2 regions of the Paenibacillus glufosinatiresistens genome follow, and region 1 is predicted to be linked to the other one. Evidence: riboswitches for the same ligand, from Rfam matches in the RefSeq annotation. Region 1 holds a riboswitch; the other holds the start of a gene.

Region 1 (7,285 bases):
TTCAGCATGATCCGTTCGCCGTCTACATAAATTTCAAGGGCGTCCTTCTCGCCGATGCCCAGGGTGCGGCGCAGTTCAATCGGAATAACGACCCGTCCCAATTCATCTACTTTTCTAACAATCCCAGTTGATTTCATCATATCCAATCTTGCTCCTCTCAAATAGTCATCAAAAAGTGTCAGCGTTCGACAATCTTCTCTGTTTTGTGTACCTTATAATACCAAGCATTCCCAGAACAGTCAACCCGAGTTCAGCGGGCGAATTTTTTTGGAAGGTTGTTCTTTTTGAAATGGCGGTACTGGAAGGGTTGAGAGCAAGAAGGACTGGGATATTGAATTGTCGAATTGGAAATGATTAAACATGCTATTATTCGACATTTTACGACATTATATTTGTTATTTTTAGGGAGGGATCGCGTATGACTCGACCGCTTACGGAAGAAAAGGTATTTAAAGATCCGGTTCACAATTATATCCATGTCCAGGATACGGTGATCTGGCGATTGATCAATACTCCGGAGTTCCAGCGTCTGCGCCGCATTCGTCAGCTTGGAACGACTTATCTGACTTTTCATGGCGCGGAACATAGCCGCTTCTCCCACTCGCTGGGTGTCTATGAAATTACCCGCCGCATTATCTCGCAGTTCGAGCGCGCCGGTTACGGCGACTGGATTCCCGAGGAACGTCTGGTCACGCTCTGCGCGGCGCTGCTCCATGATCTCGGGCATGGGCCATTCTCTCATTCTATAGAAGAAGCTTTTGAAATGAACCACGAAGATTGGACCTGCCGGATTATTCAGGAGGATACAGCCATTACAGAGATTCTGCGGGAGGTAAGCCCCGATTTTCCGCAAAAGGTCGCGTCCGTCATCTGCAAAACCTATGAACATGACATTGTGGTCAATCTGGTCTCCAGTCCACTGGATGCAGACCGGATGGATTATTTGCTTCGGGACGCCTACTATACAGGGGTTAATTACGGTACGATTGACATCGACCGGATTCTCCGGGTGCTGCGGCCTTACAACGGTCGCGTTGTAGTGAAGGAGTCCGGGATGCATGCGATCGAGGATTATTTAATGTCCCGCTATCAGATGTACTGGCAGGTGTACTTTCATCCGGTCACCCGAAGCTCGGAGATTATTCTGCGCCAAATTTTTCGCCGGGCGAAAGAACTGTATACGAATGGTTACCCGTTTCGCTTCATGATTGAACCGTTGTCCGATTTATTCGAGGATGAAATCAGTGTCCGGCAGTATTTGCTGCTGGATGAAGCGCTGGTACAGACGGCCTTTATGCAGTGGACCCGGGAGAAGGATGAGCTGCTAAGCGATCTCTGTAACCGGTTCATCCACCGTAGATTGTATAAGTATGTAGAAATGGAAAGTCTGGATATGGAGACAATCGACGAGATTCGCCGCTGCTTCCGGGAAGCGGGACTTCACCCGGAATATGACCTGGAAATTGATTTCCCTACCGATCTGCCCTATGATGTATTCCGTCCCGGAGAGGGCTTTCACGGGAAGCAGATTTTGCTGCTGGACCGCCAGGAACGGCTGCGTGAAATTTCGGAAGTATCGGATATTGTCCGCTCGATCAGCGGCATTCACCGGGGCCGCTATCATTTATATGTCCCGCAAGATAAGCTCATGCCACTGCTCCCGCATCTTCCCGGGAATGTGCGCGCCATATTTGAACGATTGTAGACAGAAGGAGAGGAGCCTGAACCCATGGAATTATTCGACACGCATACCCATCTGGATGCGCCGCAGTTCGACGGCGACCGGGAGGAGACTATAGCCCGGGCCTTCGAATCCGGGGTCACCCGAATGATCAATATCGGCTTCAACCGTGAGACCATCCCGACCACGATGAGCCTGACCGAGAAGTATGACAGCATTTATGCCGCCATAGGCTGGCATCCGGTGGATGCCATTGATTTCCGCGAAGGCGACCTGGAATGGATCGCTTCCCTATGCGCCCATCCCAAAGTCGTCGCTATCGGCGAAATCGGGCTGGATTATTATTGGGATACATCGCCGAAGGATGTGCAGCAGGCGCTTTTACGCCGTCAGATCGGACTGGCCCGGGAATTGAACATGCCGATTGTCATCCATAATCGCGATGCCCATGAGGATATTGTTAAAATTCTCCGCGAGGAAAAAGCATCGGAGGTTGGCGGCGTCATGCACTCCTTCTCGGGGAGCTGGGAGACGGCCAAACAATGCCTTCACATGGGCTTCCACTTGTCTTTTGGGGGACCGGTTACATTCAAGAATGCAAGGGTTCCGAAAGAGGTCTTGAAGGAGACGCCGATGGACCGGCTGCTGATCGAAACGGACTCCCCCTATCTGACGCCTCACCCCTTCCGCGGTAAGCGGAATGAGAGTGCTCATGTCAGGTTGGTGGCAGAAGCGGCGGCTGAAATAAAGGGCTTACATTTGGAAGAATTAGCTAAAAAAACGTATGCGAACGCGCTGGAACGATTTGGTATCCAGCGAAATCCGGAGGAAAAGGGGTGAAAAAGGGAGCATTCTCGAAGGATTAAACTTTTTTAACGAAGAAACCACTGTTTATTACAAATATTTAACCTTTTATGTTTGTAAACGTGGTTGAAGTGCGCTTTACAATCTGCATTAAAACAGGATATCATCTTTTCAGTACAACGAGCTGCTGGTCAGCCGTTGATTCACCGATCGTCTCGCTGAGTCTCCGTCACGGAGAACGGGGGAACCGATATTGATCTGCCGTATCCCGGTCGTACATAAGCCATCGTCGGACGCGTCTGCAGAACAGTATTTGATTTCTTTTCGTGGTCTTTGGGGTGAATTTGAGGGCATTCGCCATGAGCGGATGACCTGAGATAGGGCGTCTCTCTTTCGTCCGAACCCGACAGCTAACCCCGTAAGCGCAAGTAAGAGAGGAAACCTCGTGCACAAGTCCCTGATCCGGCCTTGGAAAAGCCACGGAAGAGTCCTCTGTTAGAGTCTCTTTCCAGGCTTTTTTTGTTTGAATTTTTACAGTATCCGCCGGATAAATACGAGTGCCGGGCAGCCGATCGGTGAACGGGAGACGCATGCTTCTGATCTACCGCGTATCCTGTGACAATCTCATGTAGCTTCACGCGAACGCCGTGACAGTCATCAAAGAGAGAAGTTCGCGGCCGGAAGCTATGCAAGGAGGATGGAGAGTATGGGCGCAATTCAACCAGAGATGACCCATGATTCGCAGACATCCAGCAGGCCGAACGCAGTACAATGGATTCAGAGCCATATTCGCATCCTGCTGCTCGCAGGAGCCGCATCTGCCGCGGTGGTGCTGTTGATCGTGTTCTTGACCGGCGGCAGCAGCATTAAGCAAATTACAGTTGTTGTCGACGGAGAGATCCGGACGCTGGAGACGCGCAAGACGCTTCTTGGCGACATTCTGGCGGAAGCCGGAATTACGGTATCGCCGCATGACCAATTGTCGGCCTCGGTAAGCGACGAATTGAAGAACGGTGACCGTATCGCCATCGACCGGGCGCATCAGATCAGCCTGACCGAAGGCGGCAAGACGAAGACCGTATATACGACCGAGGATCACCTCGGCACCGCATTAACCAAGCTCGGGGTAAACCTGGGCGAGCATGACAAAGTATTTCCTTCGACCGACACCGCAATTTCCGCCAATCGTCTGGATGTCAAGGTCGTCCGTATCACGAAGCAAGTCGTGCAGCGGACGCAGAACTTGCCGTTCCGGGTCATCAAGACGGCGGACCCTTCCCTCTATGTGGGTGACGTGCGTGTGGCACAAGCAGGCAAACCGGGAGTCATGATCCAGCATATCGAGAAGACCTATCAGGATGGTCAGCTCGCTTCGATGGTCATGGTCGGCAAAGAGGTTCAGACGGTAACGAAAGACAAAGTTATTGCCGTCGGCACCAAGGCGAAGCCGATTCCCAAGCCAGCTGTCGCTGCCAAAGCCAAAGCCACCACAACCAAGGCCAAAACTACCTCAAGCGGAGGAACGGCCAAGAAATCCGGCGTGAATTTCGATTATAAACGGGTAATCAAGAATGTCTCCATGACGGCCTACTCTTCCGAAGAGCCGGGCATTGGCACACGGACGGCTTCGGGGACGCGGGTAACCGAGGGACGGACCATTGCGGTCGATCCGAATATCATTCCGATTGGCTGGTGGGTGTACATTGAAGGTCTGGGATTCCGCCGCGCAGAGGATACGGGCGGTGCCATCAAAGGCAACAAGATCGACGTCTACTACGATTCATTGAGCCATGCACGGAATTTCGGACGCAAGTCACGTACGGTGTATGTGATCGGACCGGTCAAACCCGAGCTGAACTGACGGCAGTGAGGTGGGACGGTTTTTGCAAAAAAGCGGGACTTACGCTATAGTGAGTTAAGCTCTCGCCTATACAATTCTTTAGCCAAAAAGAAGGGGAGCGAACCCTTCTTTTTGTTATATCCGACGGATTTATTCCGCGGGAAGTTGCGGGAGGCTATAACTTTTTATCAATAAGGGATGCCTGATAGATGATGATCAAAGAAGTCATAGTGGTGGAAGGCCGAAGCGACACGGTGGCGGTCAAGCGGGCCGTCAAGGCGGACACAATTGAGACCGGAGGCTCTGCGGTTGGGCCGGCGGTCATTTCCCGGATTCGGCTGGCGATGGAGCGGCGCGGCGTGATTATTCTGACCGACCCTGACCATGCCGGTGAACGCATCCGCAAGATCGTGTCGTCCAAGGTTCCGGGCTGCAAGCACGCCTTTATTCCGGAAGCCGAAGCGACGCGGCGCGGCGACATCGGAGTGGAGAACGCCTCGCCCGAAGCCATTCGCCACGCGCTGTCGCGGGTGCATACGTCCTTTGAGGGCGCGCCGCCCCAGATCGGGATGGATGACCTTCTGGATGCCGGCCTGATCGTGCACCCCAGAGCGGCGGAGCGCCGGATGGCTCTCGGCAATGCGCTGGGCATCGGATACTGCAACGGCAAGCAGCTCTACAAGCGGCTGGCGATGTTCGGCATCACGCCGGCGGAATTCGCCGGGGCGCTGGAGCAGGTGGAACGGATGGAGACAAGCAGGGAGGACAACAGGGCATGAACGGCAGAGAAGAGGTTTCGTCCCCCAAGCGGACGAAAGAGATTATTGCGCGGCACGGTTTCTCCTTCAAGAAGAGCCTCGGCCAGAACTTTCTGATTGACCGGAACATTCTGGACAAAATCGTCGGCGCCGCCGAGCTGACCAAGGAGGACGGCGCCCTTGAGATCGGCCCCGGCATCGGCGCTCTGACGGAGCGTCTGGCGGACCAGGCCGGAGCGGTAACGGCGGTCGAAATCGACCGCCGGCTCATTCCGATTCTGGAGGAGGTGCTGGCGCCGCACCCGCACGTAAAGGTGCGAAATGACGACGTGCTGAAGGTAGACCTGAAGGCGCTGTTCGAGGAAGACTTTGCTTCCGTCCAGGGAGTGAGCGTCGTGGCTAACCTGCCCTATTATGTGACGACACCCATTCTGATGAAGCTGCTGGAGGAGAAGCTGCCGCTCAAGAATATTGTTGTCATGATCCAGAAGGAAGTGGCAGAGCGCATGGCGGCTTCGCCCGGCGGCAAGGACTACGGAAGTCTGAGCATTGCCGTTCAGTATTACAGCGAGCCTGAGCTCATCTGTACGGTTCCCCATACTGTCTTCATTCCCCAGCCGAATGTGGAATCGGCCGTAATCCGGCTGAAGGTCAGAGAGACGCCGCCGGTGGAAGTGCAGGACGAGCAGCATTTCTTCGGCGTCGTGCAGGCGTCGTTCACCCAACGGCGCAAGACGATTGCGAACAACCTCAAGGCCCGCTATTTTGCGAAGGAAGGGCGGGAGCGGCTGGAGGAGCTTCTGGCGGAGGCCGGGATCGAGCCTTCCCGCCGGGGGGAGACGCTCAGCCTGGAGGAGTTCGCCCGCCTGAGCGATGTGCTGCTGGCCGCGGGCGTAGCCTAGCGGCGATAATTTTGAAGATAGGCAGAACCATCCCCCGCACTTGCCCATACGATGGGGTAGAGGTGATGTTCTGATGAATTTGGGAGATCTGGTCGTCCGCAAATCGTATGGGGCCGACATCACATTCCGCGTGGAGCAGATTCAGCGGAATCAGGCCATCATCAAGGGGACCGAGTTCCGGCTTCTGGCGGACGCGCCGGTCGACGATCTGCTGCCCGCCCGCGAGGCCGAGGAGACGGAGCTGGGGCATCGGGCCCGCATCAAGGCGGTCGAGTCGCTGTCGCTTCTGCAGAAGGAACGGCAGGATGGGCTTCGGCCGTCAGGCCCCGGCAGTTCGGGCTCTTGGATTCCGGGAGCTGCGGATCATGGCTATTTTGAAGTTCCGGGCAAGGTGCTTCATCTGGACGGAGACCGGGCTTACTTAAGCAAAAGCCTGAGTCTCTACGAACAGCTTCGCATCCCGGCGGAGGGTCACCATGTGCCGGAAGCGGCGATGGCCGATACGCTGTACCGGCTGCTGCCGCGCGTGCGTCCGGACATTGTGGTGATTACCGGGCATGACGGCGTGCTGAAGCCGCCGCACACGTACGACCTGTACAGTCTTGGCAGCTACAAGAACTCGCAGAATTTCGTAGCCGCGATCCGGGTAGCCCGGGAGTATGAGCGGCATTACGATGCGCTGACGGTAGTGGCGGGCGCCTGCCAATCGCATTTTGAAGCCCTGCTGGGAGCAGGCGCGAATTTTGCTTCCTCCCCGGCACGCGTCCTCATCCATGCGCTCGACCCCGTCTATATTGCGGCCAAGGCGGCGGTGACGTCCATACGCGAGACGGTGAACCTGAACGATGTGCTGCATCATACCATCAGCGGCAGCCAGGGCGTGGGCGGTATTGAGACCCGCGGAAGCTTCCGGATCGGAATGCCGAGACTCAGCAATCTGGCAACGCTGAAAGTAACGCCGTCGGCAGTCTGAAGAGGCGGTCTTCGGCAGCTGGCAGAAGGAGAGAGAAGAGGCAGCGACTGTCGCTAATTCTTCTCTTTTTTAGCAAAAAAACCCGTTGACAACACCAATAAGCATCCCCTATAATTATGGGTTTACCTTGACATTTATCTTGAAGATGAGGTATAATGGACAAGGAAAGAGGTGGTCGTCAGGCAATGGCTAATAACACGCTATTGGAAATCAAACGGAATCTCGAAGCTCATGTCGGATCCAAGATTACGCTGAGAGCAAATGGTGGTCGCCGTAAAACCGTGGAACGCACGGGTGTCCTGGAAGAAACGTACCCTTCTGTATTTA
Region 2 (7,285 bases), on a different contig from region 1:
AACGATGATGAGTTTACCGACGATTGTTGGAAATTAAAGCGGAAATATGACGATATCTTTTCAGTGGCCTTTTCGGGTTTAAGAAACAATAGAATAAACTTTATGAAAAGATGTAAGCAAGCACCGACAGGCGGACTAATATGTGCTCTAGCAGACCTCCAAGCGCGTGTACAGAAATTGTTTAATGGTTCAAATGAGAAGCTACCCCTTCTTGAAAAGATTAAAATAGAGCATCTGTCTGCGGTATGCAATCACCGGATTATTCAGACCCCTATTATCGGTAAACAGGAAGTCGATATTGCTGTTCTTATATCCAAGCTAGCGATTAGTGACTGGGTTAAACAAGGACATACACATGTTTCTGAAGCGGAAGGAGTGTGCCCCTTTTGCCAACAACAACTTCCTGAGGGATTTACTGAAAAACTCAATGATTACTTTAATGAACATTACGAAAAAGAGATGATTGAACTCCAAGATCAAGTTGAACACTATAAACGGTGTTATCATTATCTTGAAAATCAAGTGCAAGAGTTATTATTGACCGACAAGAAAAATACATATTTGAATCTCGATCTCATTTCGCAACAATATGAACTGATCCTTTCGAAAAATGCACATAATTTGGACTTGTTCCAGCAGAAGCAAACTCATCCCAGTCATCCAATCGAACTGTTAACTATTGCGGCTTTCGTCGATGTGATCAATGAAGAAATCGTCCGAGCGAATGAACAAATTCAGCAGCATAATACTTTTATAGAGAACCGAGTGGATGAAGGGAATAAATTGATAACCCAGATTTGGGATTTTATCTGGAGTGAGAATCAGCAAAATCATGAGAAATATGTTCGTATAGATTATAGAACAGGACGAGCAATCGACAACCTTTCTGCAACATTAGCTCAAAAGAAGAATGAAAGAGTCGCATTAGAATCCGAAATTCACAGGCTGGAGGCTCAGATTACGAGTGTAATCCCCTCTGTAAACGAAATGAATCGGTTACTGAGGGCCTATCATTTTACTAATTTCAAATTCGCTCATACACAAAGTCAAGGAAATTATCGGTTAATCCGATCAAATGGTGAGGACGTTAATCAAACATTAAGTGAAGGCGAGAAAACGTTTGTTACCTTTCTTTATTTTATGCACTTATTAAACGGTAGCAATAACAGTGATTTAATTACGGAGAATAAAGTTGTTGTGATTGATGACACCATTTCAAGCTTGGACAGTAACGTATTGTTTATCGTAAGCAATCTGATTTCCAAACTTATAGAAGATGTACGCAACGAAGAAAGTAATATCATTCAGTTGTTTCTTCTAACGCATAATGTCTATTTTCACAAGGAAATTACGTTTTCAAAAAACCGGCCCAAAAATGGCGCTAGGATGGCGGATGAGACATTTTGGATTATCCGAAAATGGAATGATGTAACCGAATCAACCCCGTATAACAGCAACCCGATTAAAAGCTCGTATGAGTTAATGTGGCAGGAATTAAAGTCAGCCAATCACAGCTCTTCCATCACCGTTCAGAATTTGATTCGTAGAATCATTGAAAATTATTTTAAAATCTATGGTAATTACAGCGATCAGGACATTATTGATAGATTCGAGGAGGATGAGAAGGTCATATGTAAATCCTTAATCTCCTGGGCCAATGATGGTTCTCACTTTGCAGGAGATGATTTGTATATCGAGCACCCGATGGATACAGTCAGCAAGTACTTACGGGTATTTGAAAAGATATTTGTGGTTACACATCATCATGCCCATTATAAAATGATGATGGGAATTGAAGAATCTCTGGGATCGGCTTTGGAACAAACACAGGTATCGTAATCGAAAACGTAATATCAATTAAACGACATATACGGGATTAGAAGACGAGGAGGAAGTAACTACTCGTCTTTTTATATACACCAAAGATATTGAAATATATTACAAAAACGTTACTATTGTTTCAGACAAAGAATGATATTGAGTGGTTATTATAAAGCAAAAATATGGAGAAACAATGAAGAAAGTACGTAGAAAATACGTTGATAGTTAAATTTTTAGAAGGATTGACAGGTGGCCTACTATCTATTAAAGTGTTAATAGTTACAAAATATTAATAAGTTGCCGAATTTCAGCGTTGAAAACGGGGGAACCATTTTTTGGGTGAATTATTCTTGCATGAAAGGGAATATAGGGAACCTTTAACCGAATCCTCAGCTAACTCCGTAGGCATTGAAGGGAGAACAAGTTTCTGAAGAAAGTCATCGTATCCATGTTGGCAGCCTCATTTATATTTGCTTCTGCAGCACCAGGTACATATGCTAGCGAGGTAACCTTGGACAGTGTTGTGAATCGGGTCGTAGGAACCCCTTATCTTTATGGAGGAACCACAACTTCAGGCTTTGATTGTTCCGGATTTATTCTATATGTACTTAAGAAGTTCAATGTAGATGACCTTCCGCGCACTTCTCAATCGCAGGCTAAAACTGGCATTCCTGTAGCCAAAGATGATTTACGTGAGGGTGACCTCGTCTTTTTTAACACATTTGGTTCTGGAGTTTCGCATGCGGGCATTTACGTAGGTGATAACAAGTTCGCTCACTCTTCCAGCAGTAAGGGCGTAAGAATCAGCAGCTTGTCAGAGGCGTATTATAAGGAGCGATATGTAACAGCTCGCCGTGTAGTCAGTGAAAACAGCTATTCTGAAATGGTGAGCCGTTAATAGAAAGTTTTCTACATGTGGAGTAATGAAGATCGCCTCTAATTAGAGAGGCGATCTTTTTATTTGAATAGGCTATTCTAATTCCGTTAAGCTTGTTTGAGGATTATTTTTATTGGAAGTAGGATAAGGTACATGCGATGGATTCTCATGATAAGTATAAAAAGGGCTATCTCAGCGTTGTTAACTAATAATTTATTAGTCCCTGTACTTAGTGTGTCTTCTTTTACTAACCGTGAAGATGATTAGAATGAGTACGATACTTACTAAAATCAAAGCCACACTGAGATATTCCTTGCTGAGAATCAGCAATTGCTGAATAGAATAAGCCTCTATAATCAGAGCTGGCAGCTTTCCAAGCATAGTTGCTAATCCAAAAGTGACCCAGCTAACACGACTAACGGAACTCGATATATTAACCAATCCTGAAGGGATAAACGGGAGTATTCTTAAAGCAAGAATAAGAAAGAATGCTTCATAACCAGAAGTTTGTTGAAGTCTCTTCAAATATTTATTCTCATTTTTTATACCTCGTATTAAGGACAAGAACCCCCTGCGATAGAGAACAAAGCTAACAATTGCCCCGAGCACTTCTCCGAAAAAGGAAATCATCATTCCGTTGAGAAAACCGAACAAGGTGATGTTAGCTCCTGTGAGAAATACACTAGGGATGAATGCAAAAATGCTTATTAATATATTTAAAACCAGACTTAAGATAATGGCGAAATACCCACTTTCAGCTAACAATTCAACGATGTGCGTAGTCATACAAAATCCGTTCCTTTTTTATTTGAGATAACCTGAGCTCATTATAACAGGTAAATAAAAAGCTAAACATAGATCTCTGATTCTACGTTTAGCCCAATATATGTGCTTATGGAATAGTTTGTTTTTTATTTAAGAAAGTTATAGGATCGCATCTATATCATCAGTTGAATTAGGCTTCACTTCAACAATCATTCGCAGAGGTAGGCAAATGATAGATTGTCTTGGTCTTGATATTAAACCAAAGCTAAAACAGATTTTTTGCGGGCAGTCCGATTCAATTACTTCGATCCCTCTATCATGAACTTTGAGTATATCGTATCCTCTTTTTGTTTGAATCTTGATAATTTGGGGCTCATCCGTGAGTTCTACCTCTTTATATAGTTTATTATCTATACGTATACTTGCATAAGTACCGGTATTGGGCTGGTCCTTTCTAAGCAACTCTACTCCTAAAAGAGTCAGGGCTATTAGCAAAATACATGTGATAAGAATTAAATCCGCTTTCTTAATGCCAATTTTCTTCATCATCTTGTTCATCTCCAGCTTAACAGATAGTCTCATAGTATCTGAAAATAGTGTGTAAACTATGTGGAGGTATTTAAAAAATAAGAAAACCGTGTTTTTCTTATTTTGCGAAGAAAATAAAGTATAAGGCCGGAGTTGTTGATTCTACGAGGCCTTCTTAATGAAAATCGTGAGGCACTAAAAAATAAGAAGTAGACTGAGACATCAAGAGATTGTCCAAAAAGAATTGGACCAGAAAGTATTAGACAGAAGCATGGCACTGCCGCTGGCCGACGTAGCCGGTTGCAAATTGCTGCGCCAGGGCGCTTCCGGAGAAGCAGGAGCACGAGCTGAAGCATGCGCTGCCGCTGTAACCGGAGCCGCTGATCGAGGCGTCGAATCTAATACTTTATTTTCTTTCGACACACAAAAGAAAAAAATATCTATTGATGATTTTTATAATTCAACTCAATTTAATAAAGAGCTTTACTATAATAATGTTGATACCTTCCAGACAGTTGATCGACACATTAGAAAGAACGTATTATGGAAACACTCAAATTGCATAAAACAATTTTGACAGTTACTAAAAAATGATAGGGAAGACTTCCCTGATATTTGTCCTATGCTTATGCCTATGTCAACTGGCGTAAAACCCTTTAAAAACTGAACGTTTTTATCGTTCAGATATTCGAATAAATGATGTAGCCCGAAGTGGAGGACGATTTGGTTATGAGCTGCTTACAAGTGCAATAACTGATGACATAAAATTATTATTGGAAGAATATGTACTAAAGAATAATGGGGAAAAGATAAATAAGGATACATTGGAGTGGATCCAAGAACAATGGACATATCGATTTAGTCTAATATTTTTTTACGAGTGTCTAAAATATTCAGAAGATATTTTAGTTAATGATAAGAAAAATACCAACTGGGATAAGATACTCATGGACACAAAAGCTAACTTCAAAATTGCATTTAGATATCAAGAGGTTAATGTTTTGAGTGCTAAAAGAATAAACCTCATGATGTACTATGAGAATACAGTTGACCAAAAAAACATTGAATATGAATGCCCAAATTATAGCTTAAGAAAAAAGAGAGCTATTTCAAATATGAAATCCTACGTACCGGCACGGATATCCAACGAATATCCCAAAAATTATGAACTGATTAATTACGTTAGTTCATATATAAAGAAGCATGATTATTAAAACAACTCGATTGAGTTGTTTTTTTGTGGCCAAAATAGGGGATTAATCGAGTCTGTAAAATAGTTTGTGTAAACTCCTAAACCCAGTAAAATGGAAGTAACAGAAAGGTTGGGGAGAACACATGGGACTTTGGACAAAACAACAACTGCGAGAATTCATCAAAGAGAACAATTTGGTATCCGCACAGGATGCCCAAAATGCGTTGAAAGAGTTGTTCGCCGAAACGATTCAAGAGATGCTGGAGGCGGAACTGGACACGCATCTAGGCTACGAGAAGCACGAGGTTAAGGCGAAGATGACGCCAAACAGCCGTAACGGCAAAAGCAAGAAGAACATTGTCAGTGAGTATGGTGAACAGGAAATTACGGTTCCCCGAGACCGGCTCGGCGAGTTTGAACCGATTGTCGTTCGGAAACATCAGTCCAATGTCACCGGCATTGAAGACCAGATTATCGCCCTGTACGCCAAAGGCGTCAGCACTCGCGAGATTCAGGATCACCTGCAGAATCTATACGGGATCGAAGTCTCACCCACACTCATTTCTAACGTGACTAACAAGATCGTTCCTCTTATAAAAGAGTGGCAGAACCGCCCTCTGCAAGGCGTTTACGCGGTCATTTACATGGATGCCATCCACTTTAAAGTGAAGCAGGACGGGGCCATTATTAACAAAGCTGCATATATGGTCATTGGCATTGATCTGGACGGAAACAAGGATGTGCTGGGCATGTGGATCGGCGAGAATGAGTCCGCCAAGTTCTGGCTCAGCGTGCTGAATGACTTGAAGAATCGCGGCGTTCAGGACATCCTCATTATCTGCGTAGATAATCTGAATGGCTTCTCTCAAGCGATTGCCGCCTGCTACCCCAAGACGGAAATCCAGAAGTGTATTATTCACCAAATCCGCAGCTCCACCCGCTATGTTTCCTACAAAGATCTCAAAAAGGTCACGGCGGACCTGAAGCCGATATACAAGGCGGCTACCGAGGAAAGCGCGCTGCTCGAATTGGATCGCTTCGAGGAAGTCTGGGGTGGGAAATACCCACTGATTGTACGTTCCTGGCGAAACAATTGGGAGGAGCTTGCGACCTTCTTCAAGTATCCGCCAGAGATTCGAAAGCTTATCTACACAACGAATATGATTGAAAGTTACCACCGTCAGCTCCGTAAGGTGACAAAGGGAAAAAGCATCTTCCCGACGGACGAAGCCTTGCTTAAAATGCTCTACTTGGCGACGATGGACGTTACCCGCAAATGGACAGGCCGTGTCCAAAACTGGGGTCAGATGCTACTCCAACTCTCCGTCTTCTTTCCAGATCGGATCGGCCAGTACTTACGCTAGTATCGCGAATTCCCCCTCGGGGGAATTCCTTGCTAAAGAGTTTACACAAAATTATTGACAGACCCTGAATTTATCTGATCATTCCACTTTTTTGCCATATGGCTGAATTTAATCAGCTTGTTGGTTACGCGCATTGTCTAGCTCAATAACAAATTATCCTTCTATAATAGATAGTTTTGCAGAATGTAATTCAGAAAACACTGAAATGCAGTTTTGTAAATTTATATTCCTCCACTGGCTCAATTTTCTCTGTGCTGTAGCTTTGTTTTCTCCTTCCGTACGCGCTCCAAAAAATTCTTCTTAAGTGTTACTTCCAATTTTTTTTGTTGTTCCGCATTGCATTTTGGACTTAGTAGATATTTGCGAAGCTTCAGAACCGCTTTTTTAGCTATGTCTTTGCGCTTCTCCAGTAATTGCGTTTTGAGTTCTCGGCGTCTTTAAGGGGAAGGAGCGCGTGTACGTGATCCCGTCTGACTCTTATCCAACGAATATGAGGAAGTCGAGAGAATTATCTTCTCGGCTAGAAATTGGATGAAGCCGAAACTATTGTAGTCTCATTTGCTGTATGCTCGGAATCCTTAAACTTTAGAAAAATATACTCAACGAGAAGGCGATATTCACTTTTAGTGAAGATGCGGCTTCTTGTTGCTGATTATCAGGATCACTCGGCATTAATCCGGAAAATATTGTTTTCGTATAGAAATTTGTACAAATCTTAACAGTTAGAAAAATCATTGA

Evidence for each region. Region 1 has a riboswitch for cyclic di-AMP ahead of RBI05_RS16910 (ubiquitin-like domain-containing protein). Riboswitches for the same ligand answer to the same signal wherever they lie in the genome.
Region 2: linked by a shared signal. The riboswitch ahead of RBI05_RS10970 (C40 family peptidase) and the one ahead of RBI05_RS16910 (ubiquitin-like domain-containing protein) in region 1 are both predicted to bind cyclic di-AMP.

Annotation. Positions count from the first base shown of each region.
Region 1 is NZ_JAVFHT010000021.1:9,298-16,582, forward strand. Features, by position in the region: gene RBI05_RS16895 (AbrB/MazE/SpoVT family DNA-binding domain-containing protein) at 1-140, opposite strand, end outside; gene RBI05_RS16900 (HD domain-containing protein) at 419-1,705, shown strand; gene RBI05_RS16905 (TatD family hydrolase) at 1,730-2,521, shown strand; cyclic di-AMP (ydaO/yuaA leader) riboswitch at 2,692-2,925, shown strand; gene RBI05_RS16910 (ubiquitin-like domain-containing protein) at 3,192-4,346, shown strand; gene rnmV (ribonuclease M5) at 4,538-5,104, shown strand; gene rsmA (16S rRNA (adenine(1518)-N(6)/adenine(1519)-N(6))-dimethyltransferase RsmA) at 5,101-5,985, shown strand; gene yabG (sporulation peptidase YabG) at 6,059-6,958, shown strand; gene veg (biofilm formation stimulator Veg) at 7,144-7,285, shown strand, end outside.
Region 2 is NZ_JAVFHT010000008.1:69,162-76,446, reverse strand. Features, by position in the region: gene RBI05_RS10975 (AAA family ATPase) at 1-1,839, shown strand, start outside; cyclic di-AMP (ydaO/yuaA leader) riboswitch at 2,110-2,244, shown strand; gene RBI05_RS10970 (C40 family peptidase) at 2,249-2,719, shown strand; gene RBI05_RS10965 (TVP38/TMEM64 family protein) at 2,915-3,484, opposite strand; gene RBI05_RS10960 (NusG domain II-containing protein) at 3,623-4,012, opposite strand; gene RBI05_RS10955 (hypothetical protein) at 4,263-4,568, shown strand; gene RBI05_RS10950 (IS256 family transposase) at 5,327-6,547, shown strand.